DNA from 4 places in the Bacillus sp. Brlt_9 genome. Region 4 is predicted to be linked to each of the others. Evidence: riboswitches for the same ligand, from Rfam matches in the RefSeq annotation. Region 4 holds a riboswitch; each other region holds the start of a gene.
What was found. A riboswitch is a leader RNA that binds a small molecule or an ion and turns the genes downstream of it on or off. The one in region 4 is predicted to bind S-adenosylmethionine.
Positions count from the first base shown of each region.

Region 1 (2,205 bases), on a different contig from region 4:
AGTGCAACATGGGAAATTTGTGAACATATTAATTCGTGTAACGCCTGGAGTAGAGGCGCACACACATGAATATATTACAACAGGTCAAGATGATTCGAAATTTGGATTTGGTGTGTCAAATGGTCAAGCGATGCAGGCAATTGAGCTTGCTTTACAAAAATCAAATTATAACGTGCTAGGAATTCATTCACATATCGGATCACAAATATTTGAAACGGCCGGTTTTGTGCGAGCGATTGAAGTTCTTCATCAATTTTTAGAAGAAGTGAGAGAGCGAACAAATTATGTAGTAAAAGTGCTAAATGTGGGCGGAGGATTCGGAATACGCTACACAGAATCAGATACGCCATTAACTCTTGAGACATATGTGCGAGCGGTAACAAGTGCAGTGAGAGAACAATTTACAGTATGTAATTATCCCTTGCCAGAAATATGGGTTGAACCAGGCCGTAGCATTGTAGGTGATGCTGGAACGACACTTTATACAGTCGGATCTGTGAAGGACATTCCTGGTATTCGGAAATATGTATCAGTGGATGGTGGGATGACTGATAATTTAAGACCTGCTTTATATAACGCTCGTTATGAAGCGATGTTAGCGAATCGAGGGAACGATGAGAACGAGGAAGTTGTTTCGATTGCAGGGAAATGTTGTGAGAGTGGAGATATGTTAATTTGGGATATCACTTTACCGAAAGTTGCTACTGCCGATTTATTAGCAATTTCTTGTACAGGGGCATACGGGTACTCGATGGCGAATAATTATAACAGGATTCGTAGACCAGCTGTTGTCTTCGCGAAAGGTGGCACATCACAAATTGTTGTAGAGCGCGAAACATATGAAAATATTATTGGGAACGATCGCATACGTATTAAAGAATTAGTTTAAATGAGGAAAAAGGAGTTGTTCAGATGGGCAATTCCTTTTTTGTAAAATAAAATAATTAAAATATATCGGAAAACTAGGATTGAAAAAAATCTGAATTGTGATAAAATACAAATACAAAGCTTATCAAGAGAAGCGGAGGGAACTGGCCCGACGAAGCTCGGCAACCTGCTTATAGAAAGCAAGGTGCTAAATCCAGCAAAATGGAATCCATTTTGAAAGATAAGGTAAAATATATTACCGAACAGTCTTTTCGAAATGGGAAAGATTTTTTTTATGAATAAAAAGGGGGGCTGTTCGCGTGAGCGTACGGGAACATTTTGAGGAAGTATCTGAGAAGATTCAAGCGATGCTTGCTGATATGAAATATGGTTCAATTACAATTGTTGTGCAAGATGGGAAAGTCATTCAATTAGAGAAAAGTGAAAAAGTACGTTTAAAGTAAAAAGCGCTGACTAGAAAAACTAGAGGCGGTTTTAACCTATATCATTAGGTTAAAACCGTCTTTTTGCTTTTACAGGGGGAAAGAACATGTTGACGTATGAAACGTGGGAAGAAAATAACATTTCATTTTCAGAAGAAGATGAAACGAAAGGCGCGCTATCTGTATTAAGTTGGGCTTATAAAGAATATAAAAGTGAAATTGTATACGCATGTAGCTTCGGAGTGGAAGGGATGGTACTGCTGCACCTTATAAACCAAGTAAATCCATCTGCTAAAGTTGTATTTTTAGATACAAATGTTCATTTTCAAGAAACGTATGAATTAATCCAAAAAGTGCGGGAACGATTTCCTTCATTAAATATTATAGAACAACAGCCGGAACTTACACTTGATGAACAAGCGAAGTTGCATGGTGAGAAATTATGGGAAAGTAATCCGAATCTCTGTTGTAAAATTAGAAAAATTTTACCGTTAGAAAAATCATTAGCACCGGAAAAAGCGTGGATATCGGGCTTAAGGAGGGAACAATCAGAAACACGTAAGCATACAAAGTTTATAAATCAAGATCATCGCTTTCAATCTATTAAAGTTTGTCCGCTCATTCATTGGACGTGGAAAGAGGTATGGCGATATGTATACAAGCATAGCTTGCCGTATAACCCATTACATGATATTGGATATCCAAGTATTGGGTGTGAGAAGTGTACGTTACCTGTAGGTGAGGATGGCGATTCGAGAGATGGTAGATGGGCCGGGAAAGTGAAAACTGAATGTGGTCTACATTATCAATAAGATGAATCTTGAAATAAAACTAAGAGGGGATATAGAAAATGAGTACAGTAAACGAATTAGTAAATCTTATAGATGAGACATAT
Region 1 is NZ_JAYJLO010000001.1:280,178-282,382, forward strand. It holds gene lysA (diaminopimelate decarboxylase) at 1-889, shown strand, start outside; SAM riboswitch class I at 1,007-1,115, shown strand; gene VF726_RS01535 (YezD family protein) at 1,188-1,331, shown strand; gene VF726_RS01540 (phosphoadenylyl-sulfate reductase) at 1,418-2,122, shown strand; gene sat (sulfate adenylyltransferase) at 2,161-2,205, shown strand, end outside.
Region 1: another riboswitch for S-adenosylmethionine. It lies ahead of VF726_RS01535 (YezD family protein); the one in region 4 lies ahead of VF726_RS17500 (M20 family metallopeptidase).

Region 2 (2,205 bases), on a different contig from region 4:
TTTGACTCGAATAAATTTACTTCTGTAGATTTTTCTTTTACGACGTTAAAATTGATTTCTTCCAGTTTGACAGTATCTTTATCCCAATAGGTAGGATTTTTCTTGAATTTAAAGCTTTGCTCGTGCTTCCAATCGCTTAGTGTAAAAGCTCCGTTGTACAAGATTGTATTGTCTTCTAAAGCGTACTTATCACCTTGTGCTTTAAAGAATTCCTCGTTAATTGGTAGAAATGTTGGAAATGCTGTTAAGCTAATAAAGTACGGAACAGGGCGTTCTAATTCTACCTCAAACGTATGGTCATCAATTGCTTTTACACCAAGTTGATCGGCTGGAAGTTCTTTGTTGTTAATTTTTGATGCATTTTTAATATCAAAGAATAGAAATGCATATTCAGAGGCTGTTGCTGGATCAACAGCTCTTTGCCAAGCGAAGACAAAGTCTTTCGCTGTAACAGGAGTGCCGTTTGACCATTTTGAATCTCGCAGGTGGAATGTGTATTTCGTCTTATCACCACTTACTTCATGAGATTTTGCAACACCAGGGACAGGTTTATTACCTTCACCAAGATTATACAAACCTTCAAATACGTTTCTCATTACTTGACCAGAATCAGTATCTGTAGCACGAGCTGTATCCATTGTTCGTATTTCAGTAGGTGAAGATAAGTTTAAAACCTGCTTACTAGGCGCCTCGTCTTTTGCATTTGCTCCGCTTGCTTCGTTTTTATAACTACCGCAACCAGTTAATAAAATACTTACTCCTACAACTGATGCAATACCGGGTACAAACTTCTTTTTCATTTGATTTTCCTCCTAAATAATTAAGTTTGGATGATGATGAGGGAAATGAAAAATAAAAAATCCCTCTTTTCATATTGAGAAAGAGGGATTTTTACGTACAAGTTATGCACCCGTATATAAACGAAGTCCCTCATTCTATCTTTCAAGCATAAAGCTTGCAGGAAGTGGCACAGTATTCAAAATGAACCTGTTGCCGAGGTTTCAAAGGGCCAGTCCCTCCACCTCTCTTGATACAATGAGTAAACGAATAAACTTTATTAATTTTTGTGTTTCTTTGATAATTCAAAATCTTACACCTTGGATAATGAAGTGTCAACCAAATGAAACATAGTTTAAATTTTCAGTTTTTTTAACAAAAAAAACCACTGCATATGGCAGTGGTTCTTCTATTAGAAGTTAAAGTTATCTGGATCTGGACCAACGCGACGATCTTCATTTAGAGCTTGAATTGCTTTCATGTCATCCGCACTTAATTCAAAATCGAATATATTTGCATTTTCAATAATGCGATGTTCTTTAATAGATTTAGGGATTGTTACAACTTCGTTTTGTAGATCCCAGCGTAAAATAATTTGTGCAGTTGATTTATTATATTTTGTTGCAATGTCTTGTAATGTTTGGTTGTCTAGCAGTTGGCCTTGCATTAATGGTGACCAAGCTTCAAGCTGGATGTTATGTTCTTTACAGAAAGCGTGTAGCTCTTCTTGTGCTAAACGTGGGTGGTATTCCACTTGGTTGACCATTGGCTTAATTTCAGCCATTTCAAATACGTCTTGTAAGTGGTGAATGTGGAAATTACTCACACCGATAGCACGAACACGGCCGTCTTTATAAAGCTTTTCTAACGCTTTCCATGATTCAGTATATTTCCCTTTTACAGGCCAATGTACTAAATATAAGTCTAAATATTCTAGACCTAGTTTTTCTAGTGTAGTTTCAAATGCTTGAAGTGTTGTTTCATACCCTTGATCGCTATTCCATACTTTTGATGTAATAAATAATTCTTCACGTGAAACACCTGATTCACGGATTGCTTGTCCAACGCCTTCTTCGTTTTGATAAATTGCTGCAGTATCAATGCTGCGGTAGCCATTTTTAATTGCTGCTTTTACAGATTCAACTACTTCTGAACCATCTTCTACTTTAAAAACACCTAAACCGAACCAAGGCATTTTTACACCGTTATGTAATGTTGTATAGTCTTTTAAACTTGTTAAATTCATATTATTTCCCCCTAGCTTTTTTGTTTGTTGCTTCTACTGCTTTTTGAATTCCCTCTGAAAAATTATATTCATATAAAGCTTTGAGACCCTCAGCCGTGGAACCACCTGGTGTTGTTACTTGTTTTCGGAGGTTAGCTGGATCTTGCGTTTGTTCAAGCATAGAAGCAGAGCCAGAAATCATT
Region 2 is NZ_JAYJLO010000014.1:36,460-38,664, forward strand. It holds gene VF726_RS28980 (peptide ABC transporter substrate-binding protein) at 1-800, opposite strand, end outside; SAM riboswitch class I at 933-1,037, opposite strand; gene VF726_RS28985 (aldo/keto reductase) at 1,190-2,023, opposite strand; gene proC (pyrroline-5-carboxylate reductase) at 2,025-2,205, opposite strand, start outside.
Region 2: another riboswitch for S-adenosylmethionine. It lies ahead of VF726_RS28980 (peptide ABC transporter substrate-binding protein); the one in region 4 lies ahead of VF726_RS17500 (M20 family metallopeptidase).

Region 3 (2,205 bases), on a different contig from region 4:
AATATGGTGTACATATTGTCGGTGGTTCTATTGCGAAGCAAACAGAGCAAGGTGTTACAAATACAATGTATGTGGTAAACAAGGAAGGAGAACTAGTCAAAGAATATAGTAAAGTGCATTTATTTCAGCTTATGGATGAACATAAATATTTAATAGCTGGAAATAGTACAGGTGAATTTAAGCTAGATAATGTAGAGTGCGCCGGCACAATTTGTTATGACATTCGCTTTCCAGAATGGATGCGCGTTCATACTGCGAAAGGTGCAAAAGTTTTATTTGTTGTAGCAGAATGGCCATTGGTTCGTTTAGCACATTGGCGTTTGCTATTACAAGCAAGAGCAGTTGAAAATCAATGTTATGTTGTTGCATGTAATAGGACAGGAAAGGATCCGAATAATGAGTTTGCCGGTCATTCTTTAATTGTCGATCCTTGGGGCGAAGTTGTTGTAGAAGCGAATGAAGAAGAATCAATTTTATTTGGAGAGCTTCATTTTGAAAAAATTAAAGAAGTACGAAAAGGAATTCCAGTTTTTGCAGATCGTCGTCCAGAATTATACAAATAAAATGTTGACAAGTGATTTTTATTCTTGGTATAGTCTTCAACATAAAGTTAAAAATTCAAAAAAATTATAAAACTCTTATCAAGAGCAGGTGGAGGGATTTGGCCCGATGAAGCCCAGCAACCGACCGTAATACCATTGTGAAATGGGGCGTTTATTTACGCCAAAAGGCACGGTGCTAATTCCAGCAGAAAGTTTACTTTCTGGCAGATAAGAGGGGAGAAGATAAACTTCAAACCTCTTTCTTAGTGGAAAGAGGTTTTTCTACGTCAGAAAAACCTCTGAATTAAAAAAAGGGGGAGAAGACGATGGGATATTATTCATTAACTGAAACGACAGCTATACAATATGCGAAAGAACATGGTTATTTTGAAAAGAAAGCAAATGTAGTTTGTCATGAAATTGGAGATGGAAATTTAAATTACGTGTTCAAATTAGGTGATGGAGAGAAGTCTATTATAATAAAACAAGCATTGCCATATGCGAAAGTAGTTGGTGAGAGCTGGCCATTGTCTATAAAAAGAGCGACGATTGAAAGTAAAGCATTACAAATTTTTGCGAAGTATGTGCCGGAATACGTGCCGGTAGTGTACAGTCATGATGAAGAGTTAGCAGTAACAGTAATAGAAGACTTATCAAGGCTAACAATTGCTAGAAAAGGATTAATAGATGGAGAAGAGTACCCACTTTTATCCCAACATATTGGTCGTTTTCTAGCACATGTGTTGTTTTATACTTCAGACTTCGGGTTAGAGTCAGAAGAGAAAAGGGTACTAGAAGGTACATTTGTAAACCCGGACCTTTGCAAAATTACAGAAGATTTAGTGTTTACAGATCCGTTTGGCCATTACGATACGAATGATTATGAGCCAGAGTTACAACTAGCAGTTGATGAATTGTGGAGTGACAAAACTTTAAAGTTAAAAGTCGCACAGTATAAATATAAATTTTTAACGAGAAAAGAAGCGCTTATTCATGGTGATTTACATACTGGTAGTATTTTTTCATCGCCTTCTGAAACGAACGTGATTGATCCGGAATTTGCAACATATGGCCCATTTGGATTTGATCTTGGTCAATTTATTGCCAATTTATTATTAAATGCGTTATCACGTGAAGAGGAAAAAAGAAATGTGCTATTTTTCCATATTGAGAAAACATGGAGTTATTTTGTAGAAGCTTTTACGAAGTTATGGATTGGAGAAGGTGTAGAAGCATATACGAAAGAGAAACAATGGTTGCCGATTATTTTGCAAAATATTTTTACGGATGCTGTTGGATTCGCTGGATGTGAGCTTATCCGTAGAACAATTGGTTTAGCGCATGTAGCTGATTTAGATGAAATAGCAAATAAAGAAACGAGAATTCAAGCGAAGAAACATGCACTATCCTTAGGGAAAGAACTAATAAAATATGAATCTAAGGGTGCTGATATTCAACTGTTTCGAACATTATTTCAACGGACAGTTTCTGGAGGCGTAAAAGCATGAGTACAATTGTTACTATTCCGAGGTCTGTCAGTTGGAAAGGTGATGCCATTGCAGTATTAAATCAAACAAAGTTACCGCACAGCACAGAATACAAAACATTAACGACGATTGAAGAGGTATGGAAAAGTATTGTCATGCTAGAAGTGCGAGGAGCG
Region 3 is NZ_JAYJLO010000002.1:785,777-787,981, forward strand. It holds gene VF726_RS10430 (carbon-nitrogen family hydrolase) at 1-563, shown strand, start outside; SAM riboswitch class I at 636-777, shown strand; gene mtnK (S-methyl-5-thioribose kinase) at 869-2,050, shown strand; gene mtnA (S-methyl-5-thioribose-1-phosphate isomerase) at 2,047-2,205, shown strand, end outside.
Region 3: another riboswitch for S-adenosylmethionine. It lies ahead of mtnK (S-methyl-5-thioribose kinase); the one in region 4 lies ahead of VF726_RS17500 (M20 family metallopeptidase).

Region 4 (2,205 bases):
ATGGATTTTTACTTTCGTACCTGTTGCTAGCGCTGCCCCTTGTGCGATGTTTTTCACTTTCTCTGTTACTTCCGCACATCTTTTTCGCGTTGCTGCACGAATGAAGAACCTTGCTGCGGCGTAGTCAGGAATAATATTAGGTGCTTTTCCTCCTTCTGTAATAACGCCATGAATCTTCACATCTGACGGAAGTTGTTGACGAAGTGCATTAATACTGTTATAAAGCTGAATAACCGCATCTAATGCGTTAATCCCTTCTTCAGGTGAAGCTGCAGCATGAGCTGTTTTTCCGTAAAAATGAAAATCAAGTGGATCGACTGCTAATGACGGACTCGTTGTCGCTGTTTTTCCGCTCGGATGAATCATAAGCGCCGCATCAATATTTTTAAATAAGCCTGCCTTTACATAACTCGATTTTGCGCTACCGTTCGGTCCTCCTTCTTCAGCTGGTGTTCCGAACACGACAACTTCCCCGCCAATTTCTTCAAGCGTTTCTGATAATGCAATTGCTGCTGCAACACTAATGGTGCCAATTAAATTGTGACCACACGCATGACCTAGTCCTGGCAAAGCGTCATACTCCGCTAAAAATGCGATTGCTGGTCCTTGTTTCCCTGAACTTTTCCGCGCGATAAATCCCGTTTCATGTCCAGCTATATTGTGCTGCAACTGAAATCCTGCACTACCTAGTAATAAACTTAGTGTTCTAGATGCATAAAACTCTTGGTTACCAATCTCCGGATTCGCATGAATATCATGACTTGTTTCTATGTACTTTTCCTTATTTCTTTCGATACTCTCTTCAATTGTTTTTCTTTGTGACGCTACTCCTGTCGCTCCCATTTTTCTTCCTCCTTTTATTTTCACGTAAAAAAGCCTCTTTCTAAAAGATAGAAAGAGGCTTCTGTATATACAGTCAAAATGAGCTTCTTTCTTATCTTTCAAGTTACCTTGCTGGAATTGGCACAGTATTCATAACGAATCCGCTGCCGAGGTATCATAGGGCCAGTCCCTCCACCTCTCGTGATAAGAATTTTCATAAAATTATATTAAATTACATTCATTCTAAGTTCATTCCAGGTAAAAGTCAAGGAATTCCTATCCGAATTTACCGAATATCTAAAAATCCTTTTAATACACCAATTGTTTCTGGTGCTTGCAGTCTTGCACATACGTACGGAAATTCCGTACTACCTTCAAACATCATTTGAGATGTGAGCGGTGCGCCTGCCCAGAAGATTTCATCATCGATTACGATAAATGGGAATGCTTTGTTTTGTCTTTGTAACTTTACATTTTTTAATGGAACTGGTCCATCACTATACACTGTTATTTGCGCATTTTTACGCATTAACGCTTGCCATACTCGTTTATCCACTTGTTTTGTACTTGGAAGTGAAATGATAATTTTTCGTTTTGCGGCTAAAATATCTTTCAATAACCCTTTCGGCTCTTCAAGATTCATTTCCATATACCAGCGTAAACGTTTCGAAATTTTTCGCTCCCACAATTGTCTTGATGTCGTGCGATCATACACATCTCCGTGACGTTCTATATGAGCTGTTAATTGTGATAACGCTTGTTTTCTCGATAAGTTTTTACGCATATAATGGCAATCTGATAATTGAATGAACTTTCCTCTCGCTCTCGTTACCGCTACATTGACGAGGCGATGATTTTTATGGTCAAAGAATAACACGCCAGGACGTTCTTGCGGATAACTATCCACTGTATCAAAAATCATCATATCTCTTTCAGAACCTTGAAACTTATGAACTGTTGCCGCTAAAACAGGTATGTGACGATACTTCGTTTTCTGCAACATTTCTCTAATACATGTTGATAAAAAGCGGGATTGGGCTCTGTAAGGTGTAACAATACCGATCGATTGAACACCGTCTAGCAGTCCGATTAACATCATTTGCATCGCTACTAAACCAGACATAATGTTAAAACGAGAACCAGATGCAGCGTCTTTTAACGAAAAGGCGCCCATTAAGCTCGTATCGAATAAAACACTCGCTTCATTTGCAAACGGCTGCAATTGCGCAATTTCCTTACGCTCTGAAACAGACGGATGGTCGTATACTCTATTTTTATAAATAAACGAATTCGTAAACTTAGATATATCCGCATGCATACGTCTTTGTTCCTGCAGCATAAAGAGGTTCGGATGCGCTTCTGATTTATTAACAGACTCAACAA
Region 4 is NZ_JAYJLO010000004.1:194,844-197,048, forward strand. It holds gene VF726_RS17500 (M20 family metallopeptidase) at 1-843, opposite strand, end outside; SAM riboswitch class I at 932-1,033, opposite strand; gene VF726_RS17505 (AAA domain-containing protein) at 1,109-2,205, opposite strand, start outside.